DNA from 4 places in the Paenibacillus sp. FSL L8-0470 genome. Region 4 is predicted to be linked to each of the others. Evidence: predicted binding sites of a transcription regulator. Region 4 holds the regulator's gene; each other region holds the start of a gene.
The links. The regulator Rex, encoded in region 4, represses fermentation and respiration genes when NADH is low (regulators of the CRP and FNR family bind a similar motif). The targets are predictions, from matches to a motif close to TTGTGAAATATTTCACAA.
Positions count from the first base shown of each region.

Region 1 (3,188 bases), 2.9 Mb from region 4:
AAGCCGCAGGCGGATTTCGTATCGTGGCTCTACAAGATCGCTTACCACCATTGTCTGAATCAGTTGCGGCGGCAGAAATTTCAGCTTCAGCTGCGCAAGCTGCTCCGGCAGGACGTTGCGGTGAACAGCGCCGAACAAATGGTTGAGAACCGCCTGTTCAGCGAGCCGGTCTCGGCCGCTCTGGGGAAGCTTGATGTGGAAGACCGGAACTTGTTGATTCTGCGAATATATGAAGATAAATCGTTTGCGGAAATCGGCGAAATTCTGGGCGTCAGTACGGCTACCGCACGCAAAAGATATGAACGGACCAGAGGCAAACTTAAAAAAGCGATTGAGAGAAAGGAGAAACAATTATGGGCAAGAGTGAATTGACTTCGGAGGAGCAGTTTCTGAAGGATGGAGACCGTTCGGCCAATTTGATCCCCGTTGATGTTCATGGACCGGTAATGAAAGCGCTCGGGCTTGGCGGGACCTTACCTGCTGCAGAAGAGAAGACAGCGCTTCAGACACTTCCGCCAAACGAAGGGGGTCCTAACGTGATGCGCAGGCTGGAGACAGAAGGCGCGGCTGGGCGGGGCCGGAGGAGATTCCTGCGGATTCCGGTGCAGGGCTGGGTGGCGGCACTCCTTGTATTGGTCTTGCTGGGCGGCGGCTATACCCAGTATTCCGGTGAAGTCCGGCAGGGGGCTGGAGCTCAGTATAAGGTGCTGCCGTATAAGCCGCTTCCGGCGACGACATCAGGTGGTATGATAGAGAAGGCGATAGAACCCTTGATTCCCTTTCCTCCCGGGGTACAGCTGAGTACAGAGGATGAAAGCTACAAAGAGAATAAACTCTACAGCATGAAATATTCAAAGGGCTTCAACACCCTGGAGAAGCTGCTGCTTCCTGGAGAGTATGCTACCTATGTTATCACACGTGAAGACCGGAAAGAAGATCGTAGTCTTAACATGTACCGTCCGCCGATCACGTTCAAGGACTATGCAGCCTATGAGGCCAGTGTAGAGAAGCACAACGCTCCGATAGTGAAGCAGCCGGGGTATATGCCGGAAGGGTATGCCTTGGACGAGGCGGCCATCAGGCCTTCTTTCATAAAAGTTCCAGATGAGAAGCAGCTTGAAGGCGGAAGCGTGAGAGACCTGGGAGACAACTTCCGGCTGACCTGGAGAGTGGAGAAGGCGGAGAACATTGCCTATCTTTCTTCTTCACTGGTGTACAAGAAGGGGAAGGTTCAGGTGAGAATCAGTGCCTCACGTGTTGATGACAAAGCTAAACCGGCATATCCGCTGTCGTGGACCAAAACGACAAAGGTGGAGAATATTGAGATTGGCAGCAAGCAGCTCATTTATCTCGAAAACTCCAGCAACAAGGAGATCGACATGGGGTATACGTATAATCTGGTCTGGTCTGACCCCGAAGCGCAGATCGTCTATAATGTGTCGGTTCGCCAGGAGAAATCTGAGTTGACCAAGGATGAGGTCATCCGCATTGCTGCCGGTATGATGAATTAAACGAACGCAGATATTACGCTCAGGGCTGTTTCGCTATCTATGATAGCGGGACAGCCCTCGAGCGTTTTTTGCATGTGCGAAGGACTGCATATTCCATCTTCCGTAAGCGTTCCGCTGCCCCAGCAGCAAAATCCAGTTACTTTAGTTACTAAATGTTTTTTTTAATTACGTAAGCTTCCAAGAACAGCATCTTTGCCGCTATGATTATTGTGAAAATATGCACAAGGGGGCAAAGATTACACATGAAAAAGAAAACAGCAGCTGCTCTTCTTCTCATTCTCTCCGTCATGCTTGTTATCGCTGGATGCGGTAACGGAAACAGCAACAACAATACCAGCAGCAAAGCAAATGAGAACAAGAGCAAGAACAGCGCGACAAACGCGCCAAAAGAAACTGAAGCCGTTTCGGGGGCATCCGAAGCAAGCTATACACCGTTCGATCAATTAAAAGATAAATATGATATTATCATTGTCGGTGCAGGCGGGGCTGGAATGTCTGCTGCACTTGAGGCAAAAGAAAAGGGCATGAATCCGGTTATTTTGGAAAAAATGCCGGTTGCCGGCGGGAATACAACAAAGTCATCTTCCGGAATGAACGCTTCGCAAACGAAATTCCAAAAAGAGCAGGGCATTGAAGACAGCAATGATTTATTTTATGAAGAGACATTAAAAGGCGGTCATGATACCAACGATAAAGAAATGCTCCGTTTCTTCGTTGACAATTCAGCAAGCGCTATTGATTGGTTGGATTCCATCGGAATTCGCTTGAACAACATCACGATTACTGGCGGGATGAAGGAAAAACGTACACACCGTCCTGAAGATGGTTCAGCGGTTGGACAATACCTTGTCAAAGGTTTGGTGAAAAACGTACAAGAAAAAGGCATCCCGCTTTTTGTGAACGCGGATGTCAAGGAGATAACTGAAAAAGACGGCAAGGCAAACGGCGTTAAAGTCCTCTTTAACCAAAAGGATGAAAAAACAATTACAGCAGCTGCTGTAATTGTGACGACCGGCGGTTTCGGCGCAAATATGGATATGATTTCTAAAGTGAGACCTGACTTGGAAGGATATGTGACTACAAACCAGATCGGCAGCACCGGTGACGGCATCCAGATGATTGAGAAGCTCGGCGGCACTACAGTCGATATGGATCAAATTCAGGTTCACCCGACGGTGCAGCAGGAGAAATCCTATCTCATTGGGGAAGCTGTCCGCGGTGAAGGCGCTCTGCTTGTCTCAAGTGAAGGCAGACGGTTCACCAATGAACTGGACACCCGGGACAAAGTCACAGCTGCAATCAATACACTTCCTGAGAAATCAGCTTTCCTTGTATTTGATTCCGGCGTAAAGACCCGTGTTAAAGCGATTGAACAGTACGAAAAGATGGGCTTTGTGATCCAAGGAGATTCTATCGAGGCATTGGCCAAAGAAATGAATGTCCCGGCAGATCAGCTGCAAAAGACACTGGATACCTGGAACAGCTCAGTGAAGAATAAAAAGGATGCTGAATTTGGCAGAACTACAGGAATGGACAATGACTTGTCCGGTTCGCCATACTATGCAATTAAAATCGGCCCCGGGATTCATTACACGATGGGCGGCGTAAAAATTAACACGAACACAGAAGTGCTGAATAAAGACGGCAAACCTATTACAGGACTATTTGCGGCTGGGG
Region 1 covers NZ_JBBOZM010000001.1:1,999,841-2,003,028, forward strand. Annotated here, with positions in the region: gene NST99_RS09115 (RNA polymerase sigma factor) at 1-372, shown strand, start outside; gene NST99_RS09120 (DUF4367 domain-containing protein) at 354-1,511, shown strand; gene NST99_RS09125 (flavocytochrome c) at 1,754-3,188, shown strand, end outside.
Region 1: a site for Rex is predicted at 1,719-1,736, ahead of NST99_RS09125 (flavocytochrome c). Genes of this name have one in related genera too.

Region 2 (3,188 bases), 3.0 Mb from region 4:
TTGAAGTGCTGGGTAATCATCGAGTCCACAACACGCAGGAAAGCTTCATAACTTGCAAAGAAGCCATGTCGTCCGGTTAGTACATAACCTTCCAGCAGTCCTTCCGCCTGATGCTCCGATAATTGGGAATCAATCACACGGCCATACGAGGCGAGGAATTCGTCATTAGGTTCATTAATTTGATCCAGCCATTGGCGTTTGGTCACTTCAAACACAGGTCCCAGACGGTTGGACATCGTTTCATCCGGTCCAAAAATCCGGAAGTTGCGGTTATCTTCATTGAGCAGGACAACCTCTTTCAGGTATTTTCCGAGAACGGCCATATCCTGGGCTACTACTTTACCTGGAACGGAGTTATCAAGCACATAATCGCGGAAATCCGGCAGGCGCAAATCTTTGATAAGGTTGCCAGCGTTGGTAACAGGATTCATCCCCATACGTCTGTCGCCTGTCGGCAGGATTTCGGCAAGCTCTGCGTTCAAGCGGCCGTTCTCATCAAATAATTCTTCCGGTCTGTAGCTGTTCATCCATTCAAGCAAAGCTGGAGCATGCTTCATATTTTTCTGGTCAACCGGAATTGGCACCTGATGGGCACGGAACGAACCGGTATTCGGCACACCGTCCCATGCTGCCGGTCCAGTCCAGCCTTTAGGGGAACGGAAGACGAGCATCGGCCATACCGGGCGGGTAAGGTCGTTATTTTCACGCGCATTTTTTTGAATGGCTGCAATTCTTTCGACGATGGTATCGAGTACCTTCGCCATTTCCGGATGCATATGTTCAGGGTCTTCGCCTTCAACAAAAAACGGCTCCCAGCCCATGCCTGTAAAGTAAGCGGTGATTTCTTCCTTCGATTGACGGGACAGAATCGTCGGGTTGCTGATTTTAAATCCGTTCAAGTGCAGAATCGGCAAAACAGCGCCATCTGTGACAGGGTTGATGAAGCGGTTGGAGAACCATGATGCGGCCAGTGGTCCGGTTTCAGCCTCACCATCTCCCACAACAACAGCAGAAATCAAATCCGGGTTATCCAGAATAGCGCCAGCGCCGTGGGATAAAGAATAACCCAGCTCGCCGCCTTCATGGATAGATCCAGGAGTTTCTGGTGCAGCATGGGAAGCAACGCCGCCAGGGAACGAGAATTGTTTGAACAGTTTTTTGAGACCCGGGATATCCTGCGTAATTTCCGGATAAATCTCAGTATAGCTTCCGTCCAGATAGGAATTCGAAACCATGACCTGACCGCCATGACCCGGACCTTCAACATAGAACATGTTCAAATCATATTTAGTAATAACACGATTCAAATGGGCATAAATAAAGTTCTGGCCCGGAATAGTACCCCAGTGTCCGATAGGTTTAATCTTAATGTCAGCATCTTTTAAAGGTTCTCTTAACAACGGATTGTCTTTCAAATACAGCTGACCTACCGAAATGTAGTTGGTTGCACGCCAATATGCGTCAAGCTTTTCCAGATACGTTTTAGACGAATAATCGACTTTCATGGTTGATAATCCCATTTCATCCACTCCTATATATATATTGTTGCTTATTGCCATTCTTTTTCTCTACAAATACATCATACCTCTGCTCAAAATAAATACAACCTTTTTGACAAGTGATACGGTCCAATTTTGTGAAAATTTGAACATAGTATGAAAAACTCAGGAAAAAGGCTGTCAGAACACGGTTATATTGAAATTTATGTAAATACGTTACATCCACAAAAAAGTAAAGGATACAAAAAAATAAGACCGGGAAAATTCCCGGTCTTATTTTGCTCCTTAATGAACAGAAACAAACGTATTAAATTTCAAATATTGATAATGAAACCGCATATGGGAAAATTCAAAGGGAGTACCATTGTCCAAAAAGAAAATCCCCTCCATAATGCCAACAGGTTCATTTTCTTTCAAGTGCAGCAGCTCCTGATCCGTGGACAAGGACGGCTCGGCAAAAATAGATAAAAATGATTTGGTTACGGCCAGGTTCCGCGAGTCTTCCAGATAATTAAAAATGGAGCCCTCGATAATCGTCTGGTTTAAATCCTGGACGATTTTTATCGGGATATACCCCGTCTCTATCATAAAGGGATCATCATCGAACAGGCGCAAGCGGACGATTTTGTATACAAAATCATGGGGCCCCAGGAACAAATCCCGCTGCAATTCTTTGGTTGGCGGAATGACTTCGAAATTCAATACTTTGACTTTAGGTTTCTTGCCATGCATCTGGAAATTGTCGGTGACACCCAGATTGGAACCTTCGTAATTGAAGATGGATTCGTTTTTTATGTATAAGGGGTTAATAAACGTGCCTGAACCTCGTTTTTTGAAAATGATTCCGACGCTTTCCATTTTGGTTAATGCGCGCTTGATGGAGCTGCGGCTAACCTGATACGTTTCGCTAAGACTGCGTTCATCGGGTAATCGCATATCCGCAAACTGTCCAGCAAAGATTTTCATTTTAAGGTCATCAATTATTTGCTTGTAGACAAATTGTGTCATGGAGTACTCCCTCTCAGGTCTTCTGTAACAATTGATATGTATTCAAACAACCTCTTCTGTACTAACGAAAGGGTATGGATTAAAAATCAATATTAACTATATCATAATAATGAGATGGTTTATACTTTTCTCCACCCGATTTCTGCTAAATGAGGAAGTTTTATTTCAAAGAAAAACCTGATGATCTGCCGAAATATAAGAATGTGGCTATTTTTCCGGAGAGGGGGAGTTTATTATGCATATTGAAATCGTCAAAAGTCTGATCAGCCAAGTAACTGAAGAAGTCTTCTCAGAGAACAAGGATGCTATTGAGAAGGATGGAATTCAGAAAGAAAGCGTTGAATTGGCCGTTCAGTTATCCGCCTTAACAACAATAAAGATCCTTGAAAAACTTGAACTTATTGATAAAAACTAAACGTCTGTCTATCTATATTACATACACACTGACTTAGACAAGAACGCAAGCAACCCGCAGCAAGGGAATAATCCTTACTGCGGGTTGTTTTATTGACTTATTTCACGCGGCGGACCTTTTTACTTACCATTAAAACCGCTCTTTACAAACGGGCCTTATTCACGCCGGGCGGCTGTATCTCCCTCTTCATCAAGCTGCCTTAGCTCCGCTATCTGATGCAAGTGATTCAGCATCTGCTGAAAATGATCAGCTTTTTTCTGAATCGT
Region 2 covers NZ_JBBOZM010000001.1:1,841,518-1,844,705, reverse strand. Annotated here, with positions in the region: gene NST99_RS08565 (phosphoketolase family protein) at 1-1,520, opposite strand, end outside; gene NST99_RS08560 (GntR family transcriptional regulator) at 1,785-2,507, opposite strand; gene NST99_RS08555 (hypothetical protein) at 2,743-2,922, shown strand; gene NST99_RS08550 (methyl-accepting chemotaxis protein) at 3,078-3,188, opposite strand, start outside.
Region 2: a site for Rex is predicted at 1,635-1,652, ahead of NST99_RS08565 (phosphoketolase family protein). Genes of this name have one in related genera too.

Region 3 (3,188 bases), 290 kb from region 4:
TTACCGGAGCGGACATGGTCAGAGATATTGTACTGCAATTCCCGAAGGCGGCAGATTATTTCAAGGGACAGCGGATCGATTTCTGCTGCGGGGGCGCAAAGCCGCTGGCCGAAGTGGCAGCTGAGAAAGGGCTTGATTCGGAGACACTGCTTGCAGATCTGCATAAGCTGCTGAAAGAGCATCCGGTGCTTGATGTGGACACTGCCTGGAATGAGGCATCCTCCGCTGAGCTGGTTGAGTATATTGTGGGCAAGCATCACCACTACTTGCGCGAAGAGCTGCCCCTGATCAGTCAGAATGTAACCAAGGTATTCCGCGTCCATGGCGAGGATTCTCCGCATCTGGCTGAAGTTTACCGGTTGTTCAACCTCCTGCGGGAAGATTTGCTCCAGCATACAGCGAAGGAGGAAGAATCCGAATTCCCTAAGATGCTGGCCTACTCCGAGAATCCGAGCGAAGAAGGATTGGCCGAGCTGCGCGGGCTGCTGCATACACTGGAAGAAGAACATGATGGAGCGGGTGAGATTTTGCGGGAGCTCCGCAGAGTTACAAACGACTTCACTCCGCCAGAGCATGCCTGCACAACCTACCGCCTGACCTATGCCCGCCTGGAGGAGCTAGAGGGAATGACCTTCGAGCATGTGCATCTGGAGAATAACATCTTGTTCCTGCGTTATCAGTAAAATAGAGCATGTTGTTCTCAAAGTCCCTGCGGGGACTTTTTTTTATTCTGTACCGTCTCGCTGCCAGATTAAAAACCTGAATTTATCGTTTGAGAACAAAGCTAGTTTGCGTTATTCTTAAAAGATAGTATACATAATGACTAAAGACCTGAGAAAAATGATTGAGGTTATGATCGGGCGGAAGAGGGCGGTGCCGGGAATGTCCACGAAATTTCTGTGGCGTTTATGGGTAGGTTTAATTATCATTGCGACGGTAGGCGGATGCTCGTCATTTGGTTCAGATACGAACGGAAACAATGCCGCAGCCGGGGCTGCAGGCCCGGCTTTTTCACTAATGGCCGGTGATAATGAGCTGGCAGGGAACTCGGGGAGACAGCTCGTCGAAGCATACAAGCCAGGAATAACGCTTATAGAGCTGCTGAAGAGTAGCGGTGTCGTTACTTTTGCCGAAGACGGATTTAGCATACTGGCAGTCAATAAAATTTTTCTTGCCCCGGACATGATCTGGCAGATTCAGCTTGGCGGCAAAATCATAACCGATTGGAATAGTCCAGTCTCGCGGGAGCAGGCGATTGTTATTACTGCGAAGCCGGCAGCCGGAGATGCCCCGCTTCTGCCCATTATTCTTACGGTGAACGGCGGGAGTGAGCAGCCTGAACTGACACATTCACATATTTTATCTTATAGCGAGGACCTGTCTGTCCGGGGTCTGCTGAAGAGCAGCGGAATTGTTCAGTTGGCGGAAGACAACAAGACGGTACTCACGGTCATGGGGTACACTCCGCTCACCAGTGAAGACTGGAAGCTGAAGGTGAACGACAAGACGCTGCTTGACAGCGGAATTGATATGAAGCTGAGACCTCAAGATTTACTCGAGATTTCACTGGTTCTCCGGTAAGAGGATAAATATCATAGCCAGTTTTCCTTAATGCAAGAGGAAGCATAAGGGAAGCTGGCTATTTTTCTTTGACCAATAAACCTAACATAAGCTGGCATAAAAATATGTGAAAACATTCACATTTATTGTGATTTGAATCACAAATGCTCTTCAAATTTAAAACGTATAATTTTGTTATCAGAGATGTATATGAAGAAATCCAGAAGCATTGAGGAGGGTCTTAACAGTGACCGTGGAGAGAGAAAAGTTAGTTTTGATAGGGAATGGTATGGCTGGCGTAGGCACTATCGAACAGATCCTTAAGCTTGGCGGCGCTTATGATATTACGATCTTTGGAAGCGAGCCTCATCCCAACTACAACCGGATCATGCTGTCCTATGTCCTAGAAGGAAGCAAGAGCATTGAGGATATCATTCTGAACGACCGCCAGTGGTATGAGGATAACAATATTACTCTGCATACTGGGACCACTGTTGTCCGGATTGATGAAGCCTCCCGTCAGATCATTACAGATAATGGAATGTCGGTTCCTTACGATAAAGTTATTATTGCAACAGGCTCAAATTCATTCATTCTGCCTGTACCGGGCAGCACAAAGGATGGAGTTGTAGGCTTCCGTGACATTGCGGATTGCGACGCCATGCTGGCTGCGGCACAGCAATACCGCACAGCTGCGGTGATCGGCGGCGGACTGCTTGGTCTTGAAGCAGCCAAAGGACTTGTGAACCTCGGCATGGATGTTACCGTCGTACATCTGCTGGAGGATTTGATGGAGCGTCAGCTTGACCATACTGCTTCCTCCATGCTTCAAGCCGAGCTTGAGCGCCAGGGTGTGAAGTTTGCCATGGGCAAACAGACGGTTGAGCTGACCGGGGAGGAACGGGTAAACGGCCTGCGTTTCAGTGATGGAACCGAGCTGCAATCAGATTTTGTAGTGATGGCTGTCGGAATCAAACCGAACGTCCAACTGGCCAAAGACAGCGGCATCACAGTTAACCGCGGAATTGTCGTGAACGATTATCTCCAGACCTCGATGGCGGATGTCTATTCTGTAGGAGAATGTACAGAGCACCGCGGCACCTGCTACGGGCTGGTAGCTCCGCTGTTCGAGCAGGGGATGGTGCTGGCAAAGCATTTGTGCGGCGCCTCCACCCAGCCGTATGAAGGTTCTGTCGTAGCCACCAAGCTGAAGATCTCCGGAGTGGATGTCTTCTCTGCCGGTGATTTCACTGAAACAGCGGAACATACCGTCATTTCGGCAAAAGATGAATGGAAGAGAACCTATAAGAAAATTCTGCTCAGAAACAATATTATTGTCGGAGCAGTCCTGTTCGGCGATGTGACTGAGTCCGCCAGTCTGCAGAAGCTGGTCAAGCAGGGCACCGAAATGACCGACGAAATTTATGGCGAAGTAATGGGCACGGGCTGCTGCGGCGGAGGCAGTGCAAAAAAAGGCATGTCAGTCGAAGCGATGGCTGATGAGGAGATTGTCTGCGGCTGCAACGGCGTGACCAAGAAGGCGATCGTTGATGCCGTTACGGAGAATGGTTTTACCACGGTAGACGAAATTAAAGCCTGCACCGGAGCTACCCGCTCCTGCGGTGGCT
Region 3 covers NZ_JBBOZM010000001.1:5,166,344-5,169,531, reverse strand. Annotated here, with positions in the region: gene ric (iron-sulfur cluster repair di-iron protein) at 15-683, shown strand; gene NST99_RS23695 (hypothetical protein) at 820-1,581, shown strand; gene nirB (nitrite reductase large subunit NirB) at 1,808-3,188, shown strand, end outside.
Region 3: a site for Rex is predicted at 1,686-1,703, ahead of nirB (nitrite reductase large subunit NirB). Genes of this name have one in related genera too.

Region 4 (3,188 bases):
TGCCCGGGTTATGGGACACCCCCACCTTGTGGCGGGCGAGGATTTCGATCTCCTCATCGTTCAGATGGACACCATGGGCGATTAAGGACGGGCGGGTGAACATTCCCAGCTTCTCCAGGTGCGCTACAGGACGCAGGCCGTAATCAGCGGCATTCTGCTCCACTTCACGCAGCGTTTCCGACATATGCGTATGCATCGGCAGGTCCAGATCATGTGCTGCCTGCACAAACCGCATGAAAAAGTCCGGAGGACAAGTATACGGGGCATGCGGTGAAATCATGGTTGTAATTTTGCCGTCAGCCTTGCCGTGCCAGTTGCGGGCGAACGCAACAGCTTCCGCAAGCTTCTGGTTCTGCACCTCTTCAGGACATAGACCAATAACACCGCGCATCAGCACCGCACGGATGCCGGAATGTTCGACCACCTCGGCCACCCGGTCCATATGATCATACATATCCAAAAAGGTGGTTGTGCCGCCTTTCAGCATCTCCAGAACGGATAAGGAAGTGCCCCAGTAGACATCATCTCCCGTAAACTTCTCCTCCATCGGCCACATTTTCTCCTGCAGCCAGGCTTGAAGGACCATATCATCCCCGTAGCCGCGCAGCAGCGACATCGCAGCATGGCCATGGGTATTGACCAGACCCGGCATGAACAGCAGGCGGCTGCCGTCGAGCGTCACTGTGCCTTGTTCAAAAACGGGTTTCTCTTCCCCTATGTATGTGATCAAATCATTTTCTATAGTCATATAACCGCTCAGGACCGGCTTCTCGCTTCCGGGAACCAGAAAACGTCCGTTTGCAATTATCATCTTATTGCTGCTCATCTGTAATTCCTTCCTTTCCATCATGTAAATAATACGCCAGACTTTGCAGATCAGTCGTAAAGTCGGCAGCATGAATCCGGATGGTTGCAGGTGTCTTCAGAATGACCGGTGCAAAATTCAGGATCGCCTCGATGCCCGATTCTACCAGAATATCAGCCACATTCTGTGCCTCGCTGTCCGGTACAGTGATGATCCCGATCCGGATTCCCTGATCACGGATGGTCTGACTCAGCTCCTCCATTGGCTGAACCGTAAGAGAGTTGATCTTTTGTCCAATCTTGGGAGCGTAAGAATCAAATACAGCGGTGATTTTCATAGTATCCTTCAGATAAGCATTGTAATTGGACAAGGCATGACCGAGGTTACCGGCACCTACCAGGGCCACATTGATTTGTTGATCCAGCTTCAGAATATGACGGATCTTTTCGATGAGATAAGACACGTCATATCCAATGCCTTTTCTGCCGAAATCACCAAAATAGGCCAGATCCTTACGAATCTGCGCCGGATTAAGGTCCAGCTTCTGCCCGAGTTCCTGAGAAGAAACGGTTGAGATTTCACGCTTTTGGAGATCGTTCAGGAAACGCAGGTACACTGGGAGTCTGCGAACGACGGCCTCCGATATTTTATCCGATTTCATGTTTTCTCCTCCTAATTTAGAATTGCACTGACGCGATATCGTATGATAACCACGTGCAGTGCCCGCTCCACGAACGGGACACAGCCTATGGCACAAAGAGATAAAAAAAATTTATAAACAATGACAGATTAGGAAACGCCGCCCTCGTCAAGCCATTCCGCAATCCGCGGAACCATCTGATCGGTAAGCATGTGCTCCATCTTCGGACCAGGGAGTGAATACAGGAAGTACTTCCCGTAATAAGCTTCGATGACCCTGGTATCATATACAATAACAATTCCCCGGTCTTGCGCTGTACGAACCAATCGTCCAAAACCCTGCTTGAACCGGATCACTGCTTGTGGAACAGACATTTTCATAAAAGGATTCTTCTTCTGGGCCTGCAGAAGCTCTGCCTTTGCCTCAGCAAGCGGATGATTCGGCGGCTGAAACGGCAGCCTTACAATCGCAAGACAGGTCAGCGCCTCGCCAGGGATGTCGACTCCTTCCCAGAAACTGCTTGTTCCAAGCAATACCGATGCAGAGCTGTCCTGAAAACGCCGGATCAGCTTGCTGCGGCTGCCTCCCTCCACACCCTGGCCCAAAACCGTAATGTCCTGGGAAGCCAAGGCCTCTTTCAGCGGATCATAAACCTGGCGCAGCATTTTGTAGGAGGTGAACAGCACCAGCATCCGCCCCTTGGTCGCCGCCGCCGCTTCAGCCAGCGAATGCACCAGCTTGTCTACAAAACGCGCATCGCCTACGCTGCCCTTAACACTGGGGAAATCGCGCGGGATGACAAGCAGCGCCTGTTCACGGTACTTGAACGGTGAAGGCAGCAGCGATGTCATGAGACGCCCTTGCTCTGAGGCTTCAGAAAGACCAAGGTTGTCAATCATGAACTGAAAGGACTTGTCGACCGATAACGTGGCCGAGGTCAGCACTATGCTCTTCTTCTTGTCGAAGAACAGATCCTTGAGCTGGCTGCTTACATCGACAGGCACGGCGTAGAGCTGAAGCGACTTGCCCCGGTAGTTGCCGCTCCCTTCCATCCAGTACACGATATTATCGTCACTGAGACCCATAAAGAAGCGGATTTGTTCCCGGATGGATGCCAAATCCTTGAATAAGCCTCCGATATCGGTCACCAGGCTGTCCGAAGACGATTGACTCTCCGTATCGCGCATCTCGCTGAGCATTTTGTCACCCCTGCGGATGATGTCGCTCAGGGCTAAGTGCAGCGTATTCTCCAGCGCCGCCAGCTCTTCCCAATCTTTGGGCTTGCTGCCGGGAAGCAGGCGTGTGACCAGCTGGCCGGCTTCACCTGCCGCTGCATCGCTGCGTTCGGGCAATAGGCCGAACAGCTTGTCGCTCAGTGTATCCCAAGTTTCCTTCACGGTAAGCAGGTCGGGATAGATTTTATCAATTACGCCGCTCCACTCCGAAGCCTGCTCACTGCCCGAGGACTGCAGAGTCTGACGCAGTGCCGGCAGCTGGCCGCTGCGGCTGTCTTTATACAGCCTTGTAAGCGTGTGAGCTACCGTGAAATACTTCATTTGCATGCCCAGATGCTTGCCCGCCACATCCTCCAAATGATGGGCCTCGTCAATGACAAGATGCTCATAAGCCGGAAGCAGCTGGTGCCCGGCTTTGACGTCTGCGAACAGCTTGGAGTGATTGGTAATGACCACATCGGCAATCCCTGCTTCATGTTTGGCCCGGTGGTAGTAGCATTTGCGGAAC
Region 4 covers NZ_JBBOZM010000001.1:4,875,834-4,879,021, forward strand. Annotated here, with positions in the region: gene NST99_RS22300 (amidohydrolase) at 1-826, opposite strand, end outside; gene NST99_RS22305 (redox-sensing transcriptional repressor Rex) at 813-1,505, opposite strand; gene dinG (ATP-dependent DNA helicase DinG) at 1,595-3,188, opposite strand, start outside.